DNA from 3 places in the Janthinobacterium sp. GMG2 genome. Region 2 is predicted to be linked to each of the others. Evidence: predicted binding sites of a transcription regulator. Region 2 holds the regulator's gene; each other region holds the start of a gene.
The links. The regulator LexA, encoded in region 2, represses DNA repair genes until DNA is damaged. The targets are predictions, from matches to a motif close to ACTGTATNNNNATACAGT.
Positions count from the first base shown of each region.

Region 1: SKZ59_RS01995 (DNA topoisomerase IV subunit B) is a predicted target of LexA. The motif match lies at 5,601-5,618, and genes of this name have one in related genera.
Region 3: SKZ59_RS12385 (putative DNA modification/repair radical SAM protein) is a predicted target of LexA. The motif match lies at 5,570-5,587, and genes of this name have one in related genera.

Region 1 covers NZ_JAXAWA010000001.1:447,470-457,691, reverse strand. Annotated here, with positions in the region: gene SKZ59_RS02020 (DUF4118 domain-containing protein) at 1-464, opposite strand, end outside; gene kdpC (potassium-transporting ATPase subunit KdpC) at 660-1,235, opposite strand; gene kdpB (potassium-transporting ATPase subunit KdpB) at 1,246-3,330, opposite strand; gene kdpA (potassium-transporting ATPase subunit KdpA) at 3,340-5,145, opposite strand; gene kdpF (K(+)-transporting ATPase subunit F) at 5,145-5,234, opposite strand; gene SKZ59_RS01995 (DNA topoisomerase IV subunit B) at 5,697-7,694, shown strand; gene SKZ59_RS01990 (molecular chaperone HscC) at 7,694-9,403, shown strand; gene SKZ59_RS01985 (J domain-containing protein) at 9,416-10,222, shown strand, end outside.
Region 2 covers NZ_JAXAWA010000001.1:1,237,662-1,247,883, forward strand. Annotated here, with positions in the region: gene purF (amidophosphoribosyltransferase) at 1-596, shown strand, start outside; gene SKZ59_RS05545 (cystathionine gamma-synthase family protein) at 703-1,944, shown strand; gene lexA (transcriptional repressor LexA) at 2,015-2,650, opposite strand; gene rpsF (30S ribosomal protein S6) at 2,926-3,315, shown strand; gene priB (primosomal replication protein N) at 3,336-3,635, shown strand; gene rpsR (30S ribosomal protein S18) at 3,661-3,951, shown strand; gene rplI (50S ribosomal protein L9) at 3,979-4,434, shown strand; gene SKZ59_RS05575 (replicative DNA helicase) at 4,570-5,955, shown strand; gene SKZ59_RS05580 (DUF47 domain-containing protein) at 6,048-6,674, shown strand; gene SKZ59_RS05585 (inorganic phosphate transporter) at 6,714-7,727, shown strand; gene SKZ59_RS05590 (MBL fold metallo-hydrolase) at 7,774-8,670, opposite strand; gene SKZ59_RS05595 (GAF and HD-GYP domain-containing protein) at 8,869-10,222, shown strand, end outside.
Region 3 covers NZ_JAXAWA010000003.1:68,409-78,630, forward strand. Annotated here, with positions in the region: gene SKZ59_RS12360 (response regulator) at 1-2,506, shown strand, start outside; gene SKZ59_RS12365 (TOBE domain-containing protein) at 2,508-3,275, opposite strand; gene SKZ59_RS12370 (sulfate/molybdate ABC transporter ATP-binding protein) at 3,301-4,002, opposite strand; gene modB (molybdate ABC transporter permease subunit) at 4,014-4,691, opposite strand; gene modA (molybdate ABC transporter substrate-binding protein) at 4,707-5,465, opposite strand; gene SKZ59_RS12385 (putative DNA modification/repair radical SAM protein) at 5,603-6,835, shown strand; gene SKZ59_RS12390 (UdgX family uracil-DNA binding protein) at 6,832-8,295, shown strand; gene SKZ59_RS12395 (bile acid:sodium symporter family protein) at 8,247-9,260, opposite strand; gene rhaI (L-rhamnose catabolism isomerase) at 9,401-10,222, opposite strand, start outside.

The sequences.
Region 1 (10,222 bases), 790 kb from region 2:
AGGCTTTCCAGGTGCTGCACGTTGACGGTCGACAGCACGTCGATGCCGGCGGCCAGCAATTCCTCGACATCCTGCCAGCGCTTCGGATGGCGCGAGCCGGCCACGTTCGAGTGGGCCAGTTCATCCATCAGTATCAAAGGCGGCGCGCGGCGCAGCGCTTCGTCGAGGTCGAACTCATACAGGGTCTTGCCCCGGTACTCGATGGCCTTCAGGGGCAGCACGGGCAAGCCGTCAAGCTGGGCGGCCGTATCCTGGCGCCCATGCGTCTCCACCACGCCCACCAGCAAGTCCTGGCCATCGGCCAGCAATTTGCGCGCGGCCGCCAGCATCGCATAGGTCTTGCCGACGCCGGCCGAAGCGCCAAAATAAATGCGCAGCCGGCCGCGCGCGGCTTTCTTTTCCTGCGCCTGCACTTGCGCCAGCAGGGCATCAGGGTCGGGGCGTTGGCTGTCGTTGGGGAGCATGTTGTATTTTAATCTTCCTGCGTAATGCTATCTTGTTATTTTGCCGTGGCGCCAAGCGGCGACGTAAGCACGTAGGTCGGATTAGCGCTTGCGCGTAATCCGACGACATTGTTGGCCTGGCTGGTGGTGGTGTCGGCTTACGCTGCGCCAAGCCGACCTACGCCGACCTACGCCGACCTACGCGCCGTCGCCAGCTTACTTTGCCATCGCATCGAGCGCCAGGTTCAGTTCCAGCACATTCACGCGCGGTTCGCCGAAAAAGCCGATATATGCGGTTTTCTGCACCTTGGCGATGGCGTTTTCCACCTGCGCCAGCGGCATGGCGCGCACGCGGGCCACGCGTGGCGCCTGATAGAGCGCGCCGGCCAGGCTGATTTCCGGATCCAGGCCGCTGCCCGACGCCGTTACCAGGTCGACGGGGATGGCGCGCGTGTTGCCGGGATCCGCTTCCTTCAGGGCGGCGATGCGCGCCTTGACGGCGTCCACCAGGGCCGGATTGGTCGGCCCCTGGTTCGAGCCACCCGAACCGGCGCCGTTATTCGCCATCGGCGCGGTGGCCGATGGACGGCCCCAGAAGTACTTGGGCGACGTGAAGGACTGGCCGATCAGGGTCGAGCCGACGGGTTTTCCGCCACGCTCGACGATGCTGCCATTGACTTCATCGTTGAAGGCCAGCTGGCCGATGCCGGCCGTGGCAAATGGATAGACGACGCCGCAGATCACGGTCAGCGCGGCAAACAGGACCAGGGCGGGACGTACGATAGTGCTCATGATGGTTCCTTTAGACTAAATTGAGTGCGGACAGCAGCATGTCGATCAGCTTGATCCCGATGAAGGGCAGGACGATGCCGCCCAGGCCGTAGATCAGCAGATTGCGGCGCAACAGGCTGGCCGCGCCGATGGCCCGGTATTGCACGCCTTTCAGGGCCAGCGGAATCAGCACGACGATGATCAACGCATTGAAGATCACGGCCGACATGATGGCCGACGCGGGGCTGGCCAGGTGCATGATGTCCAGCGCCTTCAGTTGCGGATAAGTGCCCACGAAGGCGGCCGGGATGATGGCGAAGTACTTGGCGATGTCGTTCGAAATCGAGAACGTCGTCAGCGAGCCGCGCGTCATCAGCATCTGCTTGCCGATTTCAACGATTTCCAGCAGCTTGGTCGGGTTCGAATCGAGGTCGACCATATTGCCCGCCTCTTTCGCCGCCTGCGTGCCCGAATTCATGGCCACGGCCACGTCGGCCTGCGCCAGCGCGGGCGCATCGTTGGTGCCGTCGCCCGTCATCGCCACCAGGCGGCCTTCGGCCTGGTAGCTGCGGATCAGTTTCAGCTTGTCTTCCGGCGTCGCTTCGGCAAGGAAGTCGTCCACGCCCGCTTCGGCGGCAATGGCGGCGGCCGTCAGCTTGTTGTCGCCCGTGATCATGACGGTCTTGATACCCATGCGGCGCAATTCCGCGAAGCGTTCCTTGATGCCGCCCTTGACGATATCTTTCAGCTCGACAGCGCCCATGACCTTGCCATCGTCGACCACCACCAGCGGCGTGCTGCCGCGGCGCGCGATGTCGTCGACGGCACGCGCCACTTCATCGGGATACGGCTGGCCCAGCGCTTCCACATACTTTTTCATGGAATCGGCCGCGCCCTTGCGCAACTGGCGCACCTGCTGTTCGCCCGCGATATCGACGCCGCTCATGCGCGTTTGCGCCGTGAACGGGACAAACGTGGCGTGCAGGCTGGCCATCTCGCGTTCGCGGATATTGAACTTCTGCTTGGCCAGCACGACGATGCTGCGCCCTTCCGGCGTTTCATCGGCCAGCGAGGCCAGTTGCGCCGCGTCGGCCAGCTGCTGCTCCGTCACGCCCGGTGCCGGCACAAAGCTCGACGCCTGGCGGTTGCCCAGGGTGATGGTGCCCGTTTTATCGAGCAGCAGCACGTCCACGTCGCCGGCCGCTTCCACGGCGCGGCCCGACGTGGCGATCACATTGGCCTGCATCATGCGGCTCATACCGGCCACGCCGATGGCGGACAACAAACCGCCGATGGTGGTCGGGATCAGGCACACGAGCAGCGCGATCAGCACCGTGATCGTCACGGGCGTGCCAGTGCCGGCCGCCGCCACGGAAAACAGCGAATACGGCAGCAGGGTCACGGTGACGATCAGGAAGACGATCGACAGGGCCACGAGCAGAATCGTCAGGGCGATCTCGTTCGGCGTCTTCTGGCGCTTGGCACCTTCGACCATGGCGATCATGCGGTCGATGAAGGCTTCGCCGGGATTGACGGAAACGCGCACCAGCAGCCAGTCCGACAGCACGCGGGTGCCGCCCGTCACGGCGGAAAAGTCGCCGCCCGATTCGCGGATGACGGGCGCCGATTCGCCCGTGATGGCGCTTTCATCGACGGAAGCCACGCCGGCCGTCACTTCGCCGTCGGCGGGAATCACGTCGCCCGCCTCGACCAGCACTGTCATGCCCTTTCGCAGGTCGGTGGCCGGCGTGGGCAGCCAGGAAGTGCCGTATTTCGGCGTCTGCATTTTCTTTGCCATCACCGTCTGCTTGAGGGCGCGCAACGAGGCCGCCTGCGCCTTGCTGCGGCCTTCGGCCAGTGCTTCGGCGAAGTTCGCGAACAGCACGGTAAACCACAGCCACACGGCGACGGCGACGATGAAGCCGAATGGCGCTTCGCCCTGGCCGCCGCTGATCCCGGCCTGGGTCGCCAGCAGGCTCGTGATGATGCTGCCCGCGTAGACGACGAACATCACGGGGCTGCGCCACTGCGTGCGCGGGTCGAGTTTTTTGAACGCATCGACGACGGCGGGGCCAATCAGTGCGGAATCGAACAAAGTCAGGCTTGTGCGTGACATGGTAGCCTCTTATTTGATGAAAAGTTGCAGGTGTTCGACGATCGGGCCCAGGGCCAGCGCGGGAACGTAATTCAATACACCGACGAGCACGACGACGCCGATCAGCAGGCCGATGAACATGGGGCCGTGCGTGGGCATGGTGCCGGCATTGGCCGACAGGCGCTGCTTGGCCGCCAGCGAACCGGCCACCGCCAGCACGGGCACGATCACGCCGAAGCGGCCAAACCACATGGCGATCGCCAGCATCACGTTGTAGAACGGCGTGTTGGCGGACAGGCCGGCAAACGCGCTGCCGTTGTTGTTGGCGGCCGATGTGAACGCGTACAGGATTTCGGAAAAACCATGCGCGCCCGGGTTGGCCACGCCGATCTTGCCCGGTTCGACCATCACGGCGATCGCCGTACCCGTCAGCACCAGGGCTGGCGTGATCAGGATGGCCAGCGAGACCATCTTCATTTCATAGGCCTGGATTTTCTTGCCCAGGTATTCAGGCGTGCGGCCTATCATCAGGCCGGCGATGAAGACGGCCAGGATGGCGAACATCAGCATGCCGTACAGGCCCGTGCCCACGCCGCCGAAAATCACTTCGCCGAACTGCATCAGCAGCAGCGGCACCATGCCGCCCAGGGGCATGTAGGAGTCGTGCATGGAATTGACGGCGCCGCACGATGCGGCCGTCGTCACCGCCGCGAACAGGGTCGAGGAGCTGATGCCGAAGCGCGTTTCCTTGCCTTCCATGTTGCCGCCCGATTGCAGGCTGCTGGCCTGCTGGTCCACGCCCAGCGCTTGCAAGGATGGATTGGCTTGCTGCTCGGCGCTCATCACGCCGGCCGTCATGACGACAAAGATCACGGTCATGGCGGCCAGCACTGCCCAGCCCTGGCGCAGGTCCCCCACCATGCGGCCGAAGGTGAAGCACAGGCCGGCGGGAATGATGAAGATGGCCAGCATCTGCAGGAAGTTCGACAGCACGGTCGGGTTTTCATACGGGTGCGAGGAATTGGCGTTGAAGAAGCCGCCGCCATTCGTGCCCAGCAGCTTGATCGATTCCTGCGACGCGACGGGACCCATGGCGATCGTCTGCGTCGTCGCCACTTGCGCTTCCATCACAGGCTTGCCGGCCGCATCCAGCACGGGCTGGCCGTCGGCCGTCATTTTCGGCGTTTCATACGCCACGTGGTCGAGCAGGGTCACTTCCTTGTAGGCGGAAAAATTCTGGATCATGCCTTCGCCCATGAAGACGACGGACAGGGCCAGCGACAACGGCAGCAGGATGTACAGGGTCGAGCGCACGAGGTCGACCCAGAAATTGCCGATCGATTTGCCCGAGCGCGAGGCGAAGCCGCGCACCAGCGCGAAGATCACGGCGATGCCGGTGGCCGCCGAAAAGAAGTTCTGGCATGCCATGCCCAGCATCTGGGTCAGGTAGCTCATGGTCTGTTCGCCGCCATAGCCCTGCCAGTTGGTATTGGCGACGAAGCTGACGGTGGTATTGAACGAGGAATCGGGGCTGACGGCGCCCAGGCCCTGTGGATTCAACGGTAAAAAGCCCTGCAGGCGCTGCAGGCCGTAGACGAAGACGGCGCCCACGGTATTGAAGACGATCAGGGCGATGGCATAGCTTTTCCAGCCCATGGCCTTGTCGGCGGGCAGGCCGGACCAGCGGTACAGCAGGTTTTCCAGCTTTTGCAGCCAGCCCAGGCCGCGCACGGGCGCATCGCCGGCCACCTTGGCCATGTACAGGCCCAGCGGATAGCCGGCGGCCAGCAGCACGGCCAGGAAAGCCACCAATAACAGTATCGATTGCGTCGTCATCACAGTTCCTCCGCCTTCAGCAGCGCCACCAGCAGGTAGACGAGCAAACCAGCCGAGACGACGGCGCCCAGCACATAAAACGCGTTCATTTGACGCTCCCTAATTTGTCGCAGGCGACGGCGAAGCCGGCCGCCAGGACGAAAAACACGGCAATCAAGCCGAGATACACGAGATCCATTCCCACCCTCATTCAGGTTTGTTTTGATAGTGAGCAGATTAGCCAAAAGGGTCTAAAAAATTCGTAAAGACTGGGGAGGCGCATGTAAACAAGATGTAAAAACGGGGGCTTTACCACATAAAATCCATCACAATTGGCGCAAAACCACGCGCGCGGCGCACTGTTGTTGCCTTGGAGTAGCGCTATTGCCCGCCGATCAAGATAGAATGCGCGAGCGTCCGCACAAGGACGCCTGGCCTGCCGCACTGCCCTCCCCCAGTGACGCTGGACGGGATATACTGTATATTCATACAGTTATCGCCGCCGCTGTCATTGCGCCCGCAGTGCCCTGGCCTGGCGTTCCAACCACTGTCTTTACTTAGCTTGAACACGTATGGCCACTAAAAAACCAGCATCCGACTACAGCGAATCATCCATCCGTGTCCTGAAAGGACTGGAACCCGTCAAGCAGCGCCCGGGGATGTACACCCGCACTGAAAATCCGCTGCACATCATTCAGGAAGTGATCGACAATGCCTCCGACGAGGCGCTGGGCGGTCATTGCACGCACATCGCCGTCACGCAAAACACGGATGGCAGCATCACCGTGGAAGACAATGGCCGCGGCATTCCCGTCGGCCTGCACCCGGAAGAAGGCGTGCCGACCGTGGAAATCGTGTTTACAAGGCTGCACGCGGGCGGCAAGTTCGACAAGGGTTCGGGCGGCGCCTACGCGTTCTCGGGCGGTCTGCACGGCGTCGGCGTGTCCGTCACCAATGCGCTGTCGACGCGCCTGGAAATCACCGTCTGGCGCAAGGAAAGCGACGGCAACGGCTTGCACCACATGGTGTTTGCGAATGGCGATGTGATCGAGCCATTGAATTCCCGCCCCGCCCCGCGCGACGGCAAGAAGTCGGGCACGCGCGTCACGGCCTGGCCCGATGCAAAATATTTTGATTCGCCGAACATCTCGCAAACGGAGCTGCAACGCCTGCTGCGCTCGAAAGCCGTGCTGCTGCCGGGCGTCACCGTCACCCTCACCAACGCGAAGACGGGCGACACGCAAACGTGGCAGTACGCGGAAGGCTTGCGCGGCTACCTGACCGAAACGCTGGCGCAGGTATCGAATGGCGAAACCCTGATTCCCCTGTTCGAGGGCGCGCAGTACGCGGGTCCGGACTCGGAAGGCTTTGCCGAAGGCGAAGGCGCGGCGTGGGTGGTGGCCTGGACGGAAGAAGGCGCCATCGTGCGTGAATCGTACGTCAACCTGATCCCCACCTCGAATGGCGGCACGCACGAATCGGGCTTGCGCGACGGCCTGTTCGGCGCCGTGAAAAACTTCGTCGAAATGCACTCGCTGCTGCCGAAAGGCGTGAAGCTGCTGCCGGAAGACGTGTTCGCGCGCGCTTCGTTCGTGCTGTCGGCCAAGGTGCTGGACCCGCAATTCCAGGGCCAGATCAAGGAACGCCTGAACTCGCGCGACGCCGTGCGCCTCGTCTCGACCTTCACCAAGCCGCCGCTGGAACTGTGGCTGAACCAGCACGTCGACTACGGCAAGAAGCTGGCCGAACTCGTGATCAAGCAGGCGCAGTCGCGCCAGCGCTCGCTGCAAAAAGTGGAAAAGAAAAAATCGTCGGGCGTCGCCGTCCTGCCCGGCAAGCTGACCGACTGCGAATCGTCCGACATCGCGCGCAATGAACTGTTCCTCGTCGAGGGCGATTCGGCGGGCGGTTCGGCCAAGATGGGCCGCGACAAGGAATTCCAGGCGATTCTGCCCCTGCGCGGCAAGGTCTTGAACTCGTGGGAGACCGACCGCGACCGCCTGTTCGCCAATAACGAGATCCACGATATCGCCGTGGCCATCGGCGTCGATCCGCACAGCGTGGGCGATACACCCGACCTGTCCGGCCTGCGCTACGGCAAGATCTGCATCCTGTCCGATGCGGACGTGGATGGCTCGCACATCCAGGTACTGCTGCTGACCTTATTCTTCAAGCACTTCCCGGTCCTGATCAACAAGGGCCACATCTGCATCGCCCGCCCGCCTTTGTACCGGGTCGACGCGCCCGCGCGCGGCAAAAAGCCGATCCAGAAAATCTACGCACTCGACGACGGCGAACTGGTGGCCATCGAGGACAAGCTGCGCAAGGAAGGCGTGAAACAGGGCGCCTGGTCGATCTCGCGCTTCAAGGGCCTGGGCGAGATGAACGCCGAGCAGCTGTGGGAAACGACGATGAACCCGGACACGCGCCGTTTGCTGCCCGTCACGCTCGGTGAAGTCGATCACATGGCTTCGGCCTTGCGCTTCAATATGTTGATGGGCAAGGGCGAAGCGGCAGGACGCCGCGCCTGGATCGAAGAACACGGCAATGAGGCGGAGGCGGATATCTGATGATCATCGGCATCGACCTGGGCACCACCAACAGCCTGGTCGCCATCTGGCGCGACGGCAAGGCTTCCATCATCCCGAATGCGCTCGGTGAACACCTGACGCCATCGTGCGTGAGCATCGATGACGACGGCACCGTGCTCGTGGGCCGCGCCGCGCGTGAGCGCCTGCAGACGCACCCGCAGCTGACGGCGGCCGTCTTCAAGCGCTACATGGGCAGCGAAAAGAAGATCATCCTCGGCACGCAGCAATTCCGTCCGGAAGAACTGTCGTCGATGGTGCTGCGCGCGCTGAAGGAAGATGCCGAAGCCTTCCTCGGCCACAAGGTCGAGGAAGCCATCATCACCGTGCCCGCGTATTTCAGCGATGCGCAGCGCAAGGCCACGCGCATCGCCGGCCAGCTGGCGGGCTTGCGCGTGGAGCGCCTGCTCAACGAGCCGACGGCCGCCGCGCTGGCCTATGGCATCCGCGACAAGGAACAGGAAAGCAAATTCCTCGTTTTCGACCTGGGCGGCGGCACGTTCGACGTGTCGATTCTCGAGCTGTTCGAAGGCGTGATGGAGGTGCGCGCATCAGCCGGTGACAATTTCCTCGGCGGCGAAGACTTCGTTACCGTGCTGGTCGACGCCTTCCTCGAAGGCAGCGGCCTGCGCGACGCCGTCGGCAGCCGCCTGCTCGACCCGCGCCAGCAGCAGTTGCTGCGCGATGAGGCCGAGCGCGTCAAGCGCCTGCTGTCGGAGCAGCCGTCCGTGCGCATGGCTACGCGCTACCAGGACAAGGAATACAGCTGGGAGATCGGCGAAGACAAGCTGGCGCAATTGTGCGAGCCCCTGCTGGCTCGCCTGCGCCTGCCAGTGGAACGGGCACTGCGCGACGCCACCATCCGCGCCGCGGAATTGAATGAAGTGGTGCTGGCCGGCGGCGCCACGCGCATGCCGCTGGTGCGCAAACTCGTCTCGCGCATGTTCGGCCGCTTCCCCGCCATCCACCTGGACCCGGACGAAGCAGTGGCGCTGGGCGCCGCCGTGCAGGCGGGCCTGAAAATGCGCGACGCGGCCCTCGACGAAGTGGTCATGACGGACGTGGCGCCATACTCGCTGGGCATTTCCATTTCGCGCCAGGTCGGCGCGAACCAGTATGAAGGCGGCCATTACCTGCCCATCATCGAGCGCAATTCCGTGGTGCCCGTCTCGCGCACGGAAAACATCACCACCATCTACGACAACCAGAAGGAAATCAACGTGGCGATCTTCCAGGGCGAATCGCGCCTGGTGGCCGACAACGTCTTCCTCGGCAAGATCAGCTTCCCGATACCCGCGAAAAAAGCCGGCGAGATCGGCATCGACGTGCGCTTCACCTATGACATCAGCGGCGTGCTGGAAGCGGAAGTGACGGTGCTGGCCACGCAGGAACGCCACAAGATGATCATCAGCGACAACGCGGGCGTGATGACGCAGGAACAGATCGAGCAGCGCTTTGCGGAACTGGCCGACCTGAAGATCCACCCGCGCGAGCAGCTGGAAAACCGCACCCTGGTCACACGCGCCGACCGCCTGTACGAACAGTCGCTGGGCGACGTGCGCCAGTACCTGGCCGCGCACACGGCCAATTTCCAGGCCGCGCTGGAAACGCAGGACCCGAACACCATCCGCAAGGCGCGCCAGGCGCTCGACGAGGTGCTGCGCCAGGTCGAGAGCGAGAGCTTCCTGTAAATGGACGGCGGCATGGACAACGGACAGCGCAGCCTGTGGGCAATCCTGGGCACGGAGCCGACGGGCGACGAGCGCGCGCTCAAGCGCGCGTATGCAAAGCGCCTGAAGGTGACGCGCCCCGAAGACGATCCGGCCGCCTTCCAGGAACTGCGCGACGCGTATGAATACGCGCTGCGCCATGCGCACCTGTTTGCCGAGGAGTTCCCGGAAGCGCAAGCGGCCGAGGCCGAAACGGTAGAGGCGCAAGCGCCAGAAGCGCCGCCCTTGGAAGCGGCCGAGCTGTGGGGCGTGATCGACGAACCCGCGCAGGAAGCGCAGGAGCCGCCTGCGGAACTGTGGGGCGTCATTGCCCTGGAGCCCGCACCGCCGCCGGAACTATGGGGCGTGGTCGCCATTGATCCCGTCCAGGAAGGCGCCAGCCTGTGGCAGGCATTCCTGGAGCAGTCGCGGCATGCGGATGCCAGCGAGGTACTGGCCGGCATCCTGCAGGACGACGCCATGCTCAACCTCGACGTGCGCGAAGAATTCGAGCTGTGCGCGCTGCGCTACTGCGCCAGCGCCGGCTATGACCTGGCGCTGCGCCAGGCCCTGTTCGAGCAGCTGGGCTGGGACCGCGATTTTTCCTACCTGGCGCGCAGCCATGGGGATCTGGTGCGCAGCGCCGTGCAGCGCTACCGGGCCGACCGCTCGTTCGCCCATTTCAGCGACAACCGCGACAGCTACCCGGGCCTCGATTGCATCATGTCGCTGCAGCCGCCTTCGGCCTACGCGCGCCAGCTGTTCGACCAAAAATTCACGCTGCAGCTGCGCGAACTGCTG
Region 2 (10,222 bases):
TCCAGCTGGCCATGGCGTTGAACATCGAGTACCGCGAAGGCTTCATCAAGAACCGCTACATCGGCCGTACCTTCATCATGCCGGGCCAGGCGGCACGCAAGAAATCCGTGCGCCAGAAGCTCAACGCGATCCCGTCCGAATTCAAGGATAAAGTGGTGCTGCTGGTCGACGATTCCATCGTGCGCGGCACCACCAGCCGTGAAATCGTGCAGATGGCGCGTGAAGCGGGTGCGACGAAGGTCATCTTCGCTTCGGCCGCGCCACCGGTGATCTACCCGAACGTGTACGGCATCGACATGCCGACGCGCGACGAGCTGATCGCCTACGGCCGCACGACGGAAGAAGTGTGCCGCGAAATCACGGCCGACTACCTGGTCTACCAGGATATCGGCGCGCTGAAGCAGGCGATCGCCGACGTTAACCCGGCCCTGACGAACTTCGAGGCATCGTGCTTCGATGGCGTGTACGTGACGGGCGACGTGTCGCAGGAGTACCTGGACCGCCTGGAATATGCGCGCCACCATCCGAAGGCGGCAGCGCCCGAAGATACGCCGCGTTCCCAGCTGAACCTGAACCTGGCGACAACGGAAGCATAAGTACCTGCCCGGCCGATGCCGGGCTTTTTTTCGGGTCGGACCTTCAGGTCTGACCCCGGCACTTGCCTTGGGTTAAGCGGCAAGACGAGTATTTGGAACTTCCACCATGACCAACAAAAAAACCTACGGCTTCACCACCACCATCCTGCACAACGACCGCCGCAAGGGCATCGAGCACGGCTCGCTGCACAAGCCCGTGCATACTTCCGTTGCCTTCGGTTACGCCGATGCGCGCCAGCTCGCGTCCGTGTTCCAGGGCAAGGAGCCGGGCTTCCGTTATGGCCGCCAGGGCAATCCGACCGTCTCCGCACTGGAAGACAAGGTCAACAAGATGGAAGACGGCGTGGCGACCCTGTGCTTCGCCACGGGCATGGGCGCCATCGGCGCCGTGGTGCAATCGTTGCTGCGCGCGGGTGACCATGTCGTCTCGTCGGCCTTTTTGTTTGGCAACACCAACAGCTTGTGGCAAACGGTGACGGGGCAGGGCATCGGCGTGTCGTTCGTCGACGCCACCGAGGTGGCCAATGTGGCCGCGGCCATTACGCCGGCCACGCGCATCGTGTTTGTGGAAACCATCGCCAATCCGCGCACGCAAATCGCCGACCTGAAGAAAATCGGCGACCTGTGCCGCGAAAAGGGCATCTTGTACATCGTCGACAACACGATGACGACGCCATATCTGTTCCGCCCGAAAGCCGTGGGCGCGGGCCTGGTGGTCAATGCCTTGACGAAATCCATCGGCGGCCACGGCAATGCCCTGGGCGGCAGCTTGACGGACACGGGCGTGTTCGACTGGACGCAGTATCCGAACATTTTCGAGAACTACAAGAAGGCGGCGCCCGCGCAGTGGGGCATCGCGCAAATCCGTGCCAAGGCTTTGCGCGACTTCGGCGCCTCGCTGGGGCCGGAAGCTGCGCATCATATCGCCGTCGGCGCGGAAACCATGGCCTTGCGCATGGATCGCACCTGCTCGAACGCTTTGGCGCTGGCCACCATGCTGCAGGCGGATCCAAGAGTGGCGGCCGTGCATTATCCTGGCCTGGCGTCGCACCCGCAGCATGCGCTGGCCACCGACTTGTTCCGCAGCTATGGCTCGTTGTTCAGCTTTGAGCTGAAAGATGGCATCGACTGCTTCGATTTCCTCAATCGTCTCAATCTTGCCATTCCCGCCAGCAACCTCGGCGACACGCGCACCCTGGTCATTCCCGTCGCCCACACGATTTTCTACGAGATGGGTGCCGAGCGCCGCGCCAGCATGGGCATCGCCGAATCGCTGATCCGCGTGTCCGTCGGTATCGAGGATGAAGCAGACTTATTGGAAGATTTCAGCAGCGCACTGGACGCATAAGCAGCCGCGCACCATGTAAAAAGGGCCGCGATAGTCATGCTGTCGCGGCCCTTTTTTTACGTGCGGCAGTTTAATGCCAGCTGCGCATCAGTCCGACGGCGAGGCCTTCCAACGCAAACTCGTCTTCGGGCGACACGGTGATCACCTTGAAGTCCGGATTTTCCGGCAGCAGTTCGATGACGGAGCCCGTCTTCTTGTAGCGCTTGACGGTGACTTCGTCGCCGATGCGGGCGACGACGATCTGGCCATTCTTGGCGCTGTCGACCTTTTTCACGGCCAGCAAGTCGCCATCCATGATGCCGGCGTCGCGCATGGACCAGCCGCGCACCTTCAGCAGGAAGTCGGGTTTGGCCGAGAACAGGGCCGGGTCGACGTTGTAGCTCGCTTCCAGGTTTTCCTGGGCCAGGATGGGCGAGCCTGCCGCCACCCGGCCGATCAGGGGCAGCGACATCAGCAGGGCTGCCGGCACTTTCGACGGCGGCGCTTCGGCGGCCGCACCGATCAGGCGGATGCCGCGCGAGGTGCCGGGCGAAATCTCGATCGCGCCCTTGCGGGCCAGGGCCTGCAAATGCTCTTCGGCCGCATTGGCCGATTTGAAACCCAGTTCATTGGCGATTTCGGCACGGGTGGGAGGAAAGCCCGTGTTTTCAATCGCGTCCTTGATCAGGTTCAGGATTTGTTCTTGTCGTGCTGTCAGCTTGATCATGAGCGGTGGGTGCATACTAAAATGCTGTCTATATGAACAGTCTGTATTTTTGTACAGTATCGCCCACTATGCAAGGGGATTTCCGTGTTTTGGGCGAATTTCGCAAGAAATACTTGTCCGCGGCCGGAAAGCACGGCGGCGCACGGGCTTTTCAGGCGCTTGTGGAAGGAATGATTGAAACGTTTGCAAAAGACGGTTATAATCTTCGGCTGACCTTCCCACACCCGTCTTGACGCCGGGGTGGGCGATTATCAATCCGACCTGAAGGAGTTTGCATGCGTCATTATGAAATAGTCTTTATCGTCCATCCGGACCAAAGCGAGCAAGTGCCCGCGATGATCGAACGCTACAAAGCCAGCGTAACCACCCGCGGCGGTTCGGTTCACCGCGTGGAAGATTGGGGCCGCCGTCAAATGGCTTACTCGATCCAAAAGCTGCCTAAAGCACACTACATCTGCCTGAACATCGAATGCGACAACGAGACCCTGGTCGAGTTGGAAACAGCATTCAAATTCAATGATGCCGTGTTGCGTCACCTGACCGTTAAAATGAAGAAAGCTGAAACAGCTCCTTCGCCGATGATGAAATCGGTACAACGCGAAGACGCGGCCAAAAGCCACCGCACCGAAGCACCAGCAGCCGCTCCAGCCGCAGCAGCAGCTTAATTCTTGACCAGGATCGTGCGCTGAACCAGCTACAAGTAACCGCCATCATTGCCGAGCGCGAAATATTGCGCTATACCCCGGCAGGGCTGCCGATTGTGAATGCAGTATTGCAACACAGTTCGCAGCAGATGGAAGCAGGGATTGCCCGTTTGACCGAGTTTGATGTTGCCGCGCTAGCCGCTGGCGAAATCTCAGGCAGGTTCAGTCAGGCAAACTTGGGCGGGGTGTATCAGTTCACGGGTTTCCTGGCCAGGAAGAGCCGCAACAGCAAGAGTTTGGTGTTTCACATCATTGATTTTAGTGCAGTCAATTCTGACTAGCGCATTTTAGATACAGGAGCCTGACATGGCATTCGGTAAAAAGTTCGACAAAAATAAGCTCAAGCTTAAAGAAAAACGCAAACAGCAAAACCCGTTGTTCAAACGCAAGAAGTTCTGCCGCTTCACCGCAGCTCACGTTGAGCAAGTCGACTACAAAGACGTTGACACGCTGAAAGACTTCGTCCAAGAAAACGGCAAGATCATGCCAGCACGCCTGACCGGTACCAAAGCGCACTACCAGCGCCAAGTTGACACCGCAATCAAGCGCGCTCGCTTCCTCGCGCTGCTGCCATACACCGATCTGCACCACGCTTAATCGGTCAGATATTCCTGGAGAAGAACTATGCAAATCATTCTGTTAGAAAAAGTTGTTAACGTCGGTAACCTCGGCGAAGTCGTCAAAGTCAAAGACGGTTACGCACGTAACTTCCTGATCCCGCAACGCCTGGCACGTCGTGCTACGGCAACCGCTGTGGCTGAATTCGAAGTCAAGCGCGCCGAACTGGAAAAAGCTGCTGCCGCCAAACTGGCCGCATCGCAAGCCCAGGGCGAAAAACTGAGCGGCCTGACCGTTCAAGTTGCTCAAAAAGCTGGTGTTGATGGCCGTCTGTTCGGTTCCGTCACCAACTTCGACATCGCTGAAGCGCTGACCAAGCAAGGTTTTGCTGTTGAAAAAGCACAAATCCGCATGCCTACCGGCCCGCTGAAGATCGTTGGCGAGCACAATGTTTCGGTTGCTCTGCACACCGACGTGGTCGTGGAAGTTGTTATCGCTGTCGTTCCAGACGCGAACGCGTAATTGTCTGCGGGCCTGGCCCGCAAGCATTGCCGCACTATGAAAAGCCGGGTTCGCCCGGCTTTTTTGTGGCCTTTTTTTCGCTCAATTTCAGCCCTTTATTTTTGCCATCACGCCGAAGCGGGTATAATTCGCGCCATGAACGCCCCCTCTGATCCGCAACTGGATTCCCTCCGTATTCCGCCGCATTCGATCGAAGCAGAACAATCCGTCATCGGTGGTCTGCTGCGCGACAATGCCGCATATGACCGCATCGCCGACTTCATGCATGCGGAGGATTTCTATCGCTATGACCATCGCATCATCTTCGAGCAAATCGTCAAGATGGTTAACGCTTCCAAGCCAGCCGATGTCATTACTGTTTTTGAAACCCTGACCCAGCTCGGCAAGGCCGATGACGTGGGCGGACTCGCTTACCTGAACGCCATGGCGCAAAACACGCCATCGGCCGCGAACATCCGGCGTTACGCCGAGATCGTGCGCGACCGCGGCGTGCTGCGTAAACTCATCACCGTCGCCGACGATATCTCCGGCACGGCCTTCAGCCCGCAAGGCAAGGAAGTCAAGCAGATGCTTGACGAGGCCGAATCGAAGATTTTCGCCATCGCCGAAGAAGGCGCGCGCGGCGCCCAGGGCTGGACCGCCATCCAGCCCCTGCTGACGCAGGTGGTCGAACGCATCGACGAACTGTACAGCCGCGACAACCAGAGTGAAATCACGGGCGTGCCCACCGGTTTCATCGACCTCGACCGCATGACCTCGGGTCTGCAGCCGGGCGACCTGGTAATCGTGGCGGGCCGTCCTTCGATGGGCAAGACGGCGTTTTCCGTCAACATCGGCGAAAACGTGGCCATCGACAGCGGCTTGCCCGTGGCCGTGTTCTCGATGGAGATGGGCGGCGCCCAGCTGGCCATGCGTATGCTCGGCTCCGTCGGACAGCTCGATCAGCACCGTTTGCGTACTGGCCGCCTGAACGACGAAGACTGGCCGCGCCTGACGAATGCGATCCAGAAGATGAACGACGCGCAGCTGTACATCGATGAAACGCCAGCGCTCAATTCCATCGAATTGCGCGCCCGCTCGCGCCGTTTGTCGCGTCAATGCGGCAAGCTGGGCCTGATCATCGTCGATTACTTGCAACTGATGTCGGCCAATACGCCGGGCGACAACCGCGCCACGGAGATTTCCGAGATTTCGCGGGGCTTGAAAGGCCTGGCGAAAGAACTCGGTTGCCCCGTGATCGCGCTGTCCCAGCTGAACCGCTCGCTGGAACAACGCCCGAACAAACGTCCTGTCATGTCCGACTTGCGCGAATCGGGCGCTATTGAGCAGGATGCCGACGTGATCCTGTTCATTTACCGCGACGAGGTGTATAACCCCGACTCGCCAGACAAGGGAACGGCCGAAATCATCATCGGTAAACAACGTAACGGTCCAATCGGCAGCATCCGCCTCACCTTCATGGGGCAGTACACCAAATTTGGCAATTACAGTGGTGGCCTGGCGCTTTACCAAGGCGACTAAGACTCAGCAGCACTGGCACCCCATCGCTGCCCCCTCTTGCGGGGCGGCTTTCTGTAGTAAATAACACGACTCAATGCTTAACGGAGAATGACATGTTTGGACGCTTGATGCCCACTGAGGGCAAGTTTTTTGAATTGTTTAACCAGCACGCGGAACTGTGCGTCAAGGGCGCCAAAGAGATGCTCGGCCTGATGACCAATTTCGACGACCTGGAAAACCGCGTGCATGCGATCGAAAGCATCGAGAAACAGGCGGACAAAGTCACCTACGCCACCGTGGAAATGCTGCACAAGACCTTCATCACGCCGATCGACCGCGACGACATCCATCAGCTGATCACGCGCCAGGACGACATCCTCGACCTGCTGGAAGATGCGGCGCAAACCGTCTCGCTGTACGACCTGAAGGCCGTCACGCCGGAAGCCAAGCGCCTGGCCGAACTGGTGCTGGCTTGTACCGAAAAAGTGCGCGACGCCGTCGCCATGCTGCATAACATGGACAACTCGCGCAAGATCGTCGCCATCTGCGAAGAGATCGACCGCCTGGAATCGGACGCCGACCACGTGATGCGCGCCGCCATGTCCAAGCTGTTCCGCGACGAACCGGACGTGCGCAACCTGATCAAGCTGAAAGCGATCTACGAAATTCTGGAAACCGTGACCGACCGTTGCGAAGATGTGTCCAATATTATCGAAGGCATCATCGTCGAAAACGCGTAAGCGTTGGGCCTGTCCTGAACCAGAATCAGAAAAGAAACTATAATGACCATACAAATCAGCATCTACGTGCTAGGCCTGTTGATCGTCCTGGCGCTGCTGTTTGACTTCATGAACGGCTTCCACGATGCCGCCAACGCGATTGCCACGGTGGTCTCGACGGGCGTATTGAAACCGCAGACCGCGGTTGCCATGGCTGCCACGTTCAACTTTGTCGCCATCTTCGTGTTCCACCAGCTGACCGTGGCCGCCACGGTGGGCAAGGGCACCATCGATCCGGCAGTGATCGACCAGTACGTGATCTTCGGCGCGCTGATGGGCGCCATCTTCTGGAATTTGTTTACCTGGTACTACGGCATTCCATCGTCGTCCTCGCACGCGCTGATCGGCGGCCTGGTGGGTGCCGCTGTCGCCAAGTCCGGCACGGGCGCGCTGGTCGCGGCCGGCCTGTGGAAAACCGTCGCCTTCATCGTCATCGCACCGGTACTGGGCTTCGTGTTCGGCTCCATCATGATGCTGATCGTGTCATGGATATTCGTGCGTTCGACGCCGCGCAAGGTCGACAAGTGGTTCCGCCGTTTGCAATTGGTCTCGGCGGCCGCCTACAGCCTGGGCCACGGCGGCAACGATGCGCAAAAAACCATCGGCATCATCTGGATGCTGCTGATCGCCGCTGGCTACTCCAGTTCGGCCGACGCCATGCCGCCGATGTGGGTCATTATCTCGTGCTACACGGCCATCAGCTTCGGCACCCTGTTCGGTGGCTGGCGCATCGTCAAGACCATGGGCCAGAAGATCACCAAGCTCAAACCGGTCGGCGGCTTCTGCGCCGAAACGGGCGGCGCGATCACCCTGTTCGTCTCGACGGCGCTGGGTATTCCCGTGTCGACCACGCACACCATCACGGGCGCCATCGTCGGCGTCGGCTCGTCGCAGAAGATGTCGGCCGTGCGCTGGGGCGTGGCAGGCAATATCGTCTGGGCCTGGATCTTCACGATTCCTGCCTCCGCGTTTGTTGCAGCAGTCGCTTGGTGGATTGGCCACCACATCATGTAATGGATAGTCAACGCCAGTAAAAAGGGAGCCTTGCGGCTCCCTTTTTTTATGCGCCGGCCAGTTCCACCGTCAGTCCCTCGCTGGCGAGGAACACTTGCAGGCCATCGAGACGGCTGCTGTAGCGGCCCATCACGTCGGCAAACACGGCTTCGAGCTGCTCGTCGCTGCGGGTCGGTTCGTGGTGGGTGCAGTACAGGCGCCGCGCGCCGCAGCGCAGGGCCAGGTCGAAGGCGGCGTCGAAGGTGCCGTGGCCCCAGCCCTGCTTGCCCGGGTATTCCTCGCGCGTGTACGAGCAATCCATGATCAGCGCGTCGACGCCGGCGATGAGCGCATCGATGCGGGCCTGGCGTTGCGCATTGCGCTCTGAGCACGCCGCATGCTCGACGTGGCCGGGCGGATGCAGGTTGTAGAACGGTTCATGGTCGCCGCTGAAAAACAGCGAGGCGCCGCCGCAGTCGATGCGGTAGCCGAGGTTGACGACGGGATGGTTCATTTCCGCGCCGCGCACGCGCGCGCCGCCCACCTCGACGGCTTCGCCCGGTGCCAGGGTGCGGTACTCGATGCAGGCCGCCATGGCCGCTTCGCTGACGGGGAAATAACTGCCTTGCAGCTGCACCGCCATCACGTGTTCGATGCCGCGCCCGCTGATGCCGTCAAAGGCGCCATGCAGGCGCATGCGGTTGCCGGCCACGAACAGGGGCGAGAACATGGGCAAGCCGTGGATGTGGTCCCAATGGCTGTGCGTGATAAAGACGTGCGCGTCGACGGGCTGGCCCGGCGGCAGTTGCTGCGCCAGCGAAAAGATGCCGCTGCCCGCATCGAGAATGATCAGGCTATCGTTGTCGGTGCGCACTTCGATGCACGTGGTGTTGCCGCCGTAGCGCGCCGTGCGCGGGCCGGGGGAGGGGATGGAGCCGCGCACACCCCTGAACGTGAATTTCATTCAGTACCTTGTTACAGTGTAATTATTGTTGATTCTATTCTAATTAATGAGATTGGCGGCAACATTTATGCGTGTTGTGATACGGAAAGTAATTTCATTTTGTTGTGACTAAGTAATGTACAGTGCGCGGGACGGCCGTTACACTGGCGCTTGCCGACTTCCCCTTTTTTGCTTGCCCATTACCTGATTGCCACCAATATGCCTCAGTTGCACCCTGAGAAAATCGCCCACAGACTGGAGCAATTGACCGAACTCAGTGTCGCGCTCGGCCACGGCCTGGGCGGCGAGGGGCACGACATTGGCGCGCTGTTGCAGCGCATCGTGCTGCTGGCAAAAAGCATGAGCGGCGCCGATGGGGCCACCCTGTACCGGCCCGCGCTCGAGGGCCGCCAGCTGGCGTTCGACATCAGCGTCAACGACAGCCTGGGCATCGCGCAGGGGGCGGACATGGGCTTGCCTGGCGTGCCCCTGTTCGATGGCGCGGACCAGCCGAACCTGGCATCGGTGGCCGCGTATGCGGCGAACATGCGCCGCAGCGTGAATATCGCCGACGTCTACCGCGACGAGGCCTTCAATTTTTCCGGCATGCGCGAGTTCGACCGCCACCACGGCTACCATACGCAATCGATCCTGACGGTGCCCATGAGCGACCATGAGGGCGACCTGATCGGCGTGCTGCAGCTGGTCAATGCGAAGGATGGCGAGACGGGCCAGGTGCGCGCCTTTTCCTCCACCGACCAGCGCTTCATCGAAGCCTTGGCCGCGCAGGCGGGCGTGGCGCTGACGAATCAATTGCTGATCTCGCAGCTGGAAGAGCTGCTCGAATCGCTCGTGACCCTGATCAATATCGGCATCGATGAAAAGTCGCCGTACACGGGCCGCCACTGCCAGTTCGTGCCCGAACTGACGATGCTGCTGGCCGACGCCGCGCACGCCACGCAAACGGGGCCGCTGGCCGATTTCCGGCTCAGCGACAACGAGCGCAAGCAGCTGTGGCTGGCCGGCCTGCTGCACGATTGCGGCAAGATCACCACCCCCGTGCACGTGGTCGACAAGGCCACCAAGCTGGAAACCATTTTCGACCGCATCGCCCTGATTGACACGCGCTACGAAGTGCTGCTGCGCGACGCCGAGATCGCGGCCCTGCGCCAGCAGGCGGCGCAGCCGCTGCAAAAGGAGGCCATCGCCCGCGCACTGGAGCAGGAGCAGGCGGCGCTGCGCGAGGAACGCGACTTTATCCGCACGGTCAATATCGGCGGCGAAAGCATGGCGCAGGCCGACCAGGAGCGCGTGCGGCAGATCGCCAGGCGCCGCTGGCGCGCGGCCGACGGCGAACTGCGCGATTTTCTCGACGCCGACGAGACGGAAAACCTGACCATCCGCGCCGGCACCCTGACGGCGGCCGAGCGGGCCATCGTCAACAACCATATCAGCGTGTCGATCCGCATGCTCGAAGCGCTGCCGTGGCCCAAGCACCTGCAAAAGGTGCCCGAATACGCGGGCGGCCACCACGAGCGCATGGATGGCAAGGGCTATCCACGGGGGCTGACGA
Region 3 (10,222 bases), on a different contig from region 2:
GATCGGCAAGAGCGGCTATTACTTCATCCTCACGCGCGGCGCCGTGCCGCGCTACGTGCTGCATCCCGATACCAGCCGCTTGCTGCAGCCGCGCCAGCCGAGCGCCAACCTGACGACCACCCAGCTGCTGAAGGAAGATGGCGAAGGCAGCATGGTCAGCACCAACAGCCGCGGCATCACGGCCGTCAACAGCTTCAAGCGTTTGAAATCGGTGAACTGGCTGCTGGCTACCTCGCTGCCCGTCGCGGACGCCTTCGAACCGTTCGATGGCGTCCTGTACCGGCTGGTGCTGTGGAGCATCCTCGCTTCGCTGCTGGCCGCATTTGTTCTGGGCTGGGTCACCGTGCGCCTGCTGTCGCCGCTGGTGCGCCTGCGCAACACCCTGCTGGCCCTGCGCACCAGCGGCAGCCGTTTCACCCCCGTGCCGGTGCAGCAGCGCGACGAGATCGGCGAACTGACGGAGGCGTTCAACGGCCTGATGAGCGAGCGCGACCGTCTGCAGCAGGAACTCGAATCGCGCGCGGCCGAACTGGAGCAGGAACGCGACCGGGCCGAGGCCGCCAACCGCGCGAAGAGCGATTTCGTGGCCAACATGAGCCATGAAATCCGCACGCCCCTCAATGCCGTGCTGGGCATGGTGTATTTGCTGGGAAATACCAAGCTCGATACGGAACAGCGCAAGTATCTGACCATGGTGCGCGTGGCGGGCCAGTCGCTGCTGGGTATCCTCAACGACGTGCTCGATTATTCGAAGATCGAGGCGAGGCGCATGGAACTGTCGCCCGTCGAATTCGACCTCGACGAAGTCATGAATACCCTGGCCACGACGATGACGATGAATGCGGGCGAAAAGGAGCTGGAACTGGCCATCGCCGTCGAGCCCGACGTGCCGCGGCGCCTCGTGGGCGACGCCCAGCGCCTGCAGCAAATCCTCGTCAACCTGGCCGGCAACGCCATCAAGTTCACGGAGAACGGCGAAGTGGTGGTGGCCGTCAGCCTGGCCGAGAGCAGGAGCGAGAGCGGCCGCGCCTGGCTGCGCTTCGAAGTGCGCGACACGGGCATCGGCATGACGGAACTGCAGCAACAGCAGCTGTTTGCCGCGTTTTCGCAGGGCGACCAGAGCATCACGCGCCGCTTCGGCGGCACGGGCCTGGGCCTGGCCATCAGCAAGCAGCTGATCCACATGATGGGCGGCGACATCGCCGTCGCCAGCAGCGAAGGCAAGGGCAGCCGCTTCTGGTTCAGCGTGCCGTTCGAGATGCTGGCGCAGCCAGCCGAAACGCGGCGCACGCCGGCACTGGGCCAGCTGCGCCTGCTGGTGGCCGACGATAACCGCACCACGCGCGAACTGATCGTCAAGCTGATCGAGGCGTGGGGCTGGCTGGCCGACGAAGTCGATTCCGGCTTTGCCGCCATCGAACTGTACCGCGAACGCCTGGCGCAGCAGCAACCGTACGACGTGGTGCTGGCCGACTGGCACATGCCCGTCATGGACGGCCTGGCCACGGCCAAGGCCATCCGCCAGGCGGCCAGCGGCCAGCGCCAGCCCATCGTGGTGATGGTCAACGCCTTCGCCCGCAACCACCTCGAGGAAATTTCCAGCGCGGCCGAGGCCGACGTCGTGCTGATGAAACCGATCACGGGATCGAGCCTGTTCGATGCCCTGCACCAGGCACTGATCACCAAGAACGACGGCGGCGAGCAGCGCATCCTGCACCAGCCACTGGGCACGGAACTGGCCGGCGTGCATTTCCTGCTGGTGGAAGACAATCATTTGAACCAGGCCGTGGCGCGCGGCATCCTCGAACACATGGGCGCCACCCTCGACGTGGTGGGCGACGGCTTGCAAGCCGTGGAACGGCTGCGCACGGAAGCGCTGCGCTACGACATCGTGCTGATGGACATGCAGATGCCCGTCATGGACGGTTTCAGCGCCACCCACATCATCCGCACGGAGCTGCGCCTGAGCCTGCCCGTGATCGCCATGACGGCCGGCGTGCTGGCGTCCGAGCGCGAGCGCTGCATGACGGCCGGCATCAGCGACTTCATCGCCAAGCCCGTGGTGGTGGAAGAGATGATGGAAGTCATCCTGCGCCACCTGCCCAAGCGCCCGCCAGTGCAGACGGCCGAGCCCGTACGCGTCGCCGATGAAGAGGTGTTTTCCATGGCGCCGCTGATGCGCGTGATGGGACGTGACGCGAAGGGGCGCGGTGTACTGCGGCGCATGGTCGAAGACGCGCTGAACAAGGGCATGACGCCCGTACGCGACGCGGAAACAGCATTGCAGGCAGGCCGCCACAGCGACGTGGCGCGTATCCTGCACAGCGTGCGCGGCTCCGTCGGCACCCTGGGCACGAAACGCCTGATCCGCGCCGCGTTCGCCACCGAGGAAGCCATCGACGCTGGCCGCCTGGACGAAGTCCCAAGCCTGCTGGCGCACACGGCGCAGGAGCTGGAACTGGCGCTGGCGGCGGCGGCGGATTGGTTGTCGCGGTTGAAGGATTAATTTACGCGGGTACGCCCAGAATCACGCTGGACGCCTTGAACATCGCCGTCACGCTGCCGCCAAGTTCGATACCCAGGTCCGTGCTGCTCTGGTTGGTGATGATGGCGGCGATCGTGCCGCCGCGCGGCAAGTCCAGCACCACTTCCGTGTTGACGGCGCCCGTCTGCACGCGCGTGACCGTGCCGGCCAGCTGGTTGCGGGCGGAAAAGCGCGCGCCTTCGCTATCGGCCACGAGGATGATGGACGAAGCCTTGATCAGCGCAAACGCTTCCGCGCCCGGCACCAGGCCCAGGCTTGCGCTGCTGCCCTGCGTGACGATGGCCACGATGTGCTGGCCGCCGGGCAATTCCAGGGTGACTTCGTCATTGACGGCACCCTGTTTCAGTTCGGCCACCTTGCCCAGGAATTGATTACGCGCCGTCGTTTTCATGGCCATTCTCCGTATGAGTAAAAGATCGTCGGCGATGCCTTCGGCCTGACTGCCCAGCTGGCGCAGGTAGCGGGCATGCTCGCGTTCGATGATGCGGAAATTGTCGACCAGCTGGCGTCCCCGCTGCGTGAGCCGCGTGCCGCCGCCGCCCTTGCCGCCCGTCAGGCGCTCGACCAGCGGTTCGCCGGCCAGGTTGTTCATCGCGTCGATGGCGTCCCAGGCCGCCTTGTAGCTCATCTTTACCAACTTGGCCGCCTGCGTGATGGAGCCGCATTCGGCGATGGCGCCCAGCAATTCCACCCTGCCGGCGCCGCCCAGGTTTTCCCCGCCCACCGTCATCCATAGCGAGCCTTGCAAGCCGATTTTATCCAATGCGTTCACCCAATGCCATGTGGTCTTCCCTGTTATCGATCTGTCCGTCGCGCAAGTACAGCACGTGCTCGCCCAGGATGCGCGCATCTTCCGGATCGTGCGTGATCAGGATCATGGGCACGTCCAGGCGCTGTTGCCACTGGCTCAGTTCCAGCCGCATTTTGACACGCAGGGCCGGATCGAGGGCGGCGAACGGCTCGTCGAGCAGCAGCGCGGACGGCTCGGCCACGAGCGCCCTCGCCAGCGCCACCCGTTGGCGCTGGCCTCCGGACAACTCGTCGGGGAACTGGTGCGCCAGTTCCTGCAAGTGGAAGGCATCGAGCCAATGCTCGACCTTCTGCAATTTTTCGCGCGCGCGCGGATTGAACCATCCCCGGCTCAGGCCAAAGCCCACGTTCTGGCGCACCGTCAGGTGCGGGAACAGCGCGTAATCCTGGAACAGATAGGCGACGTTGCGCTGCTGCGGCGGCAAATTGATGCCGGCGGCCGAATCGAACAGGGTGCGCCCGTTCAGGCGGATATGGCCTTCGTCCGGCGTGAAGAGTCCGGCAATGGCTTTCAGGGTCATGCTCTTGCCGGCGCCGGACGGGCCATACATGGCGATGCGCTGGCTGCCGGACGTACATTGCACCTGCAGGTCGAAGCGGCGTTTGCCGGAGCGCAAGGTGGCGCGGATGTCGAGGTCGAGTTGCATGGGCGTCATCCTCAGCGTCCTTTGTGCGCGACGCGCCCGGGCGCCAGGCGGCCAGCCGACAGCAGCACCACGATGCAGACCACCGAGATGATCACGACCAGCGTATTGGCCACGTCGTCCTGGCCCGCCTGCACGGCTTCATACACGGCCACCGACAGGGTCTGTGTCTTGCCGGGAATGCTGCCGGCCACCATCAGGGTGGCGCCAAACTCGCCCAGCGCGCGCACGAATCCCAGCAGCACGCCGGCCAGGATGCCGCGCCAGGCCAGCGGTAACGTGACGCGAAAGAAAATCGCCAGCTCGGAAATGCCCAGCACGCGGGCCGCCTGCTCGAGCTGGCCGTCGACGGCCTCGAAGGCGGCGCGCGCGGGCTTGAAGACGAGAGGGAAAGCGACCACGGTGGAAGCGATCACGGCACCCTGCCACGTAAAGATGAGGTTGATGCCGAAGTTGTCCTGCAGCCAGATACCCAGGGTGCCGCGCCGGCCCAGCAGCACCAGCAGGTAGTAGCCGAGCACGGTGGGCGGCATCACCATCGGCAGGGTCAACAGGGCGTCGAGCAGCTCGCGCCCGGGAAAACGCGTGCGCGCCAGCAGATAGCCCGTGCCGATGCCGAGCAACAAGTTGAGTGCCGTGGCCCACGCCGCCACTTTGAGCGACAGGGCCAGCGCGGTCCAGGCGATATCCATGCGCAGTCGTTTGCTTTATGGTTTCTTGAAACCGTACTTGGCGAGGATGGCTTGCGCCGGCGTCGTCTGCAAATAGCTGACAAAGCGCTTCGCTTCGGCCCCATTGCCGCTGCCCTTGATGGTGGCGATCGGGTACAGCACGGGCGCGTCCAGCGGCACCTCCAGCACCACGTTCACCTTGTCCTTCATGATGGCCGCGTCGGTCGCGTAGACAAAGCCCGCATCGACTTCGCCGCGCGCCACGTAGTCGAGCGACTGGCGCACGTTCTGCGTGCCGATGGCTTTCGGTTGCACGGCGTCCCACAGCTTCGCCTTCTTCAGCGCGCCTTCGGAATAACGGCCGACGGGCACGCTGGCCGGATTGGCGATGGCCACGCGGGTCACGCCCTTGTGCGTCAGGTCAGCCAGTCTCTTGATGCCCAGCTTGCTATCGTGCGGCACGATCAGCACCAGGCTGTTGCCGACGAAGTCCATGCGCTCGGCCGGCAAGACGAGGCCCTGCTTTTGCGCCGCATCCATGGTTTCCTGGTCGGCCGAGGCAAACACGTCCACGGGTGCGCCCTTGACGATCTGCTGCAGCAGCACGCCCGAAGCGGCGAAGTTCAGGGATACCTTGCTGCCCGGATACTGCGCCTCGTAGCTTTGCGCCGCCTCCTTGAATGCATTCGTCAGGCTGGCCGCGGCCGACACGACCACTTCACCGGCAAGGGCGGACGAGGCGGCGGTGGCGAAGAGGGCGGCGCCGAGCAGTGTGGCGAGGGAGGTGAGGCGCATGATCGTATCCTTGATGAGAAGAGAACCAGGTCCGTAATATACACCGATATATAGCGATCTGCCATCGCACAGGTCAAGCCAGCGCAAGCTGCATTCCCTGATATACTGTATATAAACACAGTATATTGAGGTGAGCCATGGAATTGACGGACAAGCTGGAAATCCTGGCCGACGCGGCCAAGTACGACGCGTCCTGCGCCAGCAGCGGCGCGCCCAAGCGCGATTCCATCGGCAAGGATGGCTTTGGTGCCACCTCGGGCATGGGCATTTGCCACAGCTACACGCCGGACGGGCGCTGCGTCTCGCTGCTGAAAGTGCTGCTGACGAATTACTGCCTGTACGACTGCCAGTACTGCGTCAACCGCCGCACGTCGAACGTGCCGCGCGCGCGCTTTACCGTGGCCGAAGTGGTGAAACTGACGAGCGACTTTTACCTGCGCAACTACATTGACGGCCTGTTCCTCAGTTCCGGCATCATCCAGTCGGCCGACTACACGATGGAGCAGCTGGTGCAGGTGGCGCGCGAGCTGCGCGAGGTGCACCAGTTCCGCGGCTACATCCATCTGAAAACCATTCCCGACGCCGATCCGGCCCTGATCGCGCAGGCGGGCCGCTATGCCGACCGGCTCAGCGTCAACATCGAACTGCCGACACAGGACAGCGTGCAAAAGCTGGCGCCGGAAAAGAGCGTGCATACGATCAAGCTGGCGATGGGGTCGATACGCCGCAAGCTCGACGAGAAAGCGGAAGAACCGCGCGCCCCCCGTTTCGCGCCGGCCGGGCAAAGCACGCAGATGATCGTCGGCGCCGATGCCAGCGACGACCAGCAGATCCTCTCCACGGCCGAGACCCTGTACGGCAGTTACAAACTCAAGCGCGTGTACTACTCGGCCTTCAGCCCGATCCCCGACAGTCCGAAAAGCGTGCCGCTGGCGCCGCCGCCGATGCTGCGCGAACACAGGTTGTACCAGGCCGATTTCCTGCTGCGCAGCTATGGTTTCCAGGCCAGCGAATTGCTGCCCGCCACGGGCGGCAACCTGGCGCTCGATATCGATCCGAAACTGGCGTGGGCGCTGGCGCACCGCGAACATTTTCCGCTGGACTTGAACCGCGCGGCGCAGCACATGATCGCCCGCGTGCCCGGCATCGGCCTGCGCAATGCCCAGCGCATCGTCGACCTGCGAAGGCTGCGGCAGGTGCGCTACGCCGATCTGTCGCGCCTGCGCTGCAGCATGAAGAAAATTGCGCCCTTCATCATCACGGCCGACTACTTTCCCGCGCGCGACACCACCGCCTCCGAACACCTGCGGCGCGCCATGGCGGAGGCACCTCAGCAGATGAATCTGTGGCCGGAGCTGCAGGCGGCATGAGTACGGTGGTGCGGCTGGCGCAATCGTTCGACGAGTGGCGCGCGGCGGCGCGCGAACTGATCACGCTTGGGGTGCCACCTGCCGACGTTGCCTGGCAGTCGCAAGGCGGTGAGGGCGACCTGTTTTCCGCCGCGCCGGATGCCACGGATACCAGTGCGCCACGGCTGCGGCTGCCTCGTCCCCTGGTGGAACTGCTGCAGGCGGCCGCCTGCTTCAACGTGCCTGACCGCTGGGCCTTTTTGTACCAGGTGCTGTGGCGCTGGCAGCTGGGCCAGCACGACGTGATGTCGCCGGCCGACGCGGACGGCGCGCGCCTGCACGCCATGGTCAAGGCCGTGCACCGCGAGGAGCACGACATGCATGCGTATGTGCGCTTTCGCGAGCGGCCAGAATGCGAGGGCGCGCCCCGTTTTGTCGCCTGGTTCGAACCCGTGCACGAGGTGCTGCCGCAGGTGGCGCGCCACTTTGCCCGCCGCATGGGAGCTACCAGCTGGATGATCGCCACGCCCGCCGCCAGCATGCTGTGGGATGGCACGACCTTGCACGCGGGCCCCGCACTGATGCAAGGCGCGGCCGACATCGACGATGCGGGCGAAGCGCTATGGCTGACCTACTACCGCAGCATCTTCAATCCCGCGCGCGTGAATGCGGATTTGCTGCACAGCCATATCCCCTCGCGTTTCTGGAAAAACCTGCCGGAAGGCGCCATCGTGCCCGCCATGCTCAGCGGCGCCGCCAACGGCGAACGCCGCACGGGCCAGACGGCCAGCGTGGGCCAGCGCAGCGGCGCGGCCATGATCCCGATTGCCGCCGAGCGCGCCCAGCCGGCGCGCGAGGTAGCGACAAGCCTGGACCAGTGCCGCCGCTGCGAACTGTGGAAAAGCGCCACGCAAGCCGTGCCCGGCATTGGCCCGGCACAGGCGCGCATCATGCTCGTGGGCGAGCAGCCGGGCGACCAGGAAGACCTGGCGGGACTGCCGTTTGTGGGCCCGGCCGGCGCGCTGCTCGAGCAAGCCATGCAGGAAGCGGGCATGGCGCGCGACAGCATCTATCTGACCAACGCCGTCAAGCATTTCAAATGGGAACCACGCGGCAAGCGCCGCCTGCACAAGACGCCCGCGCAACGCGAGATCCTCGCCTGTCATGGCTGGCTGGAAGAAGAGATTGAGCGCGTCCAGCCGCAGGTGATCGTGGCGCTGGGCAGCACGGCCTTGAAGTCCATCCTGCAGGATGGCGCGACGAGCATGACGCCGCTGATCGGCACGCCGGTCCAGCATGCGGGACGCTCGGTGGTGACCGTGTATCACCCGGCGTATGTGCTGCGCGCGCCGGATGAGTCCAGCCGGCGGCAGGCTTACGCGGTCATATTGGCGGGGCTGCGGCAGGCGCTGCGGCTAGAGCAGGATAGCCATCACAGCGTCGTGGCCGGCACATCCTGTCCCTCATCGCGCCGCGCATAACGCTGCGCGATCACGGCGCAGATCATCAGCTGAATCTGGTGAAACAGCATCAGCGGCAGGATCACCATGCCCAGCGAACGGGTGGAAAACAGCACCTTGGCCATCGGTACGCCGCTGGCCAGGCTTTTCTTCGAGGCGCAAAAGACGATGGCGATTTCATCTTCCTTGTTGAAGCCTAGACGGCGGCTGACGAAGGTGGAGATACCCAGCACCAGCGCCAGCAGCAAGGTGCTGATCAGGCCCAGGGCGACCAGGGTTTCCACGGAAATCGTATGCCACAGGCCTTCGCTGACGGCTTCACTGAAGGCCGTGTAGACCACCAGCAAGATCGAACCCTGGTCGACGTATTTCAAGGTGGCTTTATGGCGGTCGACCCAGCGGCCGATCCAGCGGCGCAGGAACTGGCCGGCCAAAAACGGCAGCAGCAGCTGCATGACGATGGACAGCACGGCGTCCACGGACGACTTGCTTTCCGCGCCCTTGGCCACCAGCAAGCCGACGAGGATGGGGGCGAGGAAGATGCCAATGAAATTCGAAGCCGAGGCGCTGCAGATGGCGGCCGGCACGTTGCCGCGCGCCATGGCCGTCATGGCGATCGAGGATTGCACGGTCGACGGCAGCGCGCACAGGAACAAGATGCCCATGTACAGGTCGGGCGTGAGGAAGGTCAGCGCCAGCGGGCGCAGGGCCAGGCCCAGCAGAGGAAACAGGACAAAGGTGCTGGCCAGCACCAGCAAGTGCAAGCGCCAGTGCATGGCGCCGGCCACCACGGCTTCGCGCGACAGCTTGGCGCCATGCAGGAAGAACAGGGCGCCGATGGCGACCGTGGTGATGTTGCCGAAGACCACGGCCGTCTGGCCCGTGCAGGGCAGGAAGGTGGCCAGCGCCACGGTGACGAGCAGGGCGATGGTGAAATTATCGGGTTTCAGATTGCGCAGCAGGGCAGCGGGAGAAAAAGAAGACATGCGGTAGCCTGGTAACGGCGCAGCCTTGCACGCTGTGCCGGGGATGACAAACGGCGCCGGGAGCGGCGCCAGTGCCAGCCATTCTACCTGCTTCCAGGCAGCTTGCCCGGAAGCAGCAATGCTCCTCTTCCGGCCCCTCCTTACACGATGCCGCTGCTGCTGGCGCCTGCCCTAGGTGGGCGCGCCACACCGCGCTGCTCCCGGTAGCCGCTGCCGCGATAGCAGGCCACAGGATCGATGGCGGCGCCCGAGCGCTGGCGTGCCATCGCCAGGATGGCGCTGACATCGGTGCGGAACGCCTGTTTCAGTGCTTGCGCCGAGGCGTGCACATCGTTGGCTTCCTGGTAGTGGCGCAGGGCGGCGCGGTCGACCAGCGCGGACTGGATGAAGGCGCGCTGCACCTCGACGGCACTGCTCATCAGGCTTTCGATGGGGTCCGTCACATTGTGCGACTGGTCCAGCATGTAGGCAGGGTTGAAGGCGGCGCCCTCGCGCGCGGCCGCATCGGCCAGCTCGTTGAACACGAGGAACAGCTGGAAAGGGTTGATGCTGCCCGAATCGAGGTCGTCGTCGCCGTACTTGCTGTCATTGAAATGGAAGCCGCCCAGTTTGCCGAACTGCGCCAGGCGCGCGACGATCATTTCGATGTTCGTGTTCGGCGCATGGTGGCCCAGGTCGACCAGGCATTTGGCCTTCGGTCCCAGCGCGCTGGCGCAGGCAAAGCTGGTGCCCCAGTCGGCGATCGTGGTGGCGTAGAAGGCCGGCTCGAACAGCTTGTGCTCAATAAATAATTGCCAGTCGGCGGGCAGGGCGCCGTAGATGTCGCGCATGCTGTCGAGGTAGCGCTCGAGCGCGCCGCGCAGATTGTGCTGGCCCGGAAAATTCGCGCCATCGCCCACCCACACCGTCAGCGCCGTCGAGCCCAGCGCACGGCCCAGTTCGATGCATTCGATATTGTGCTC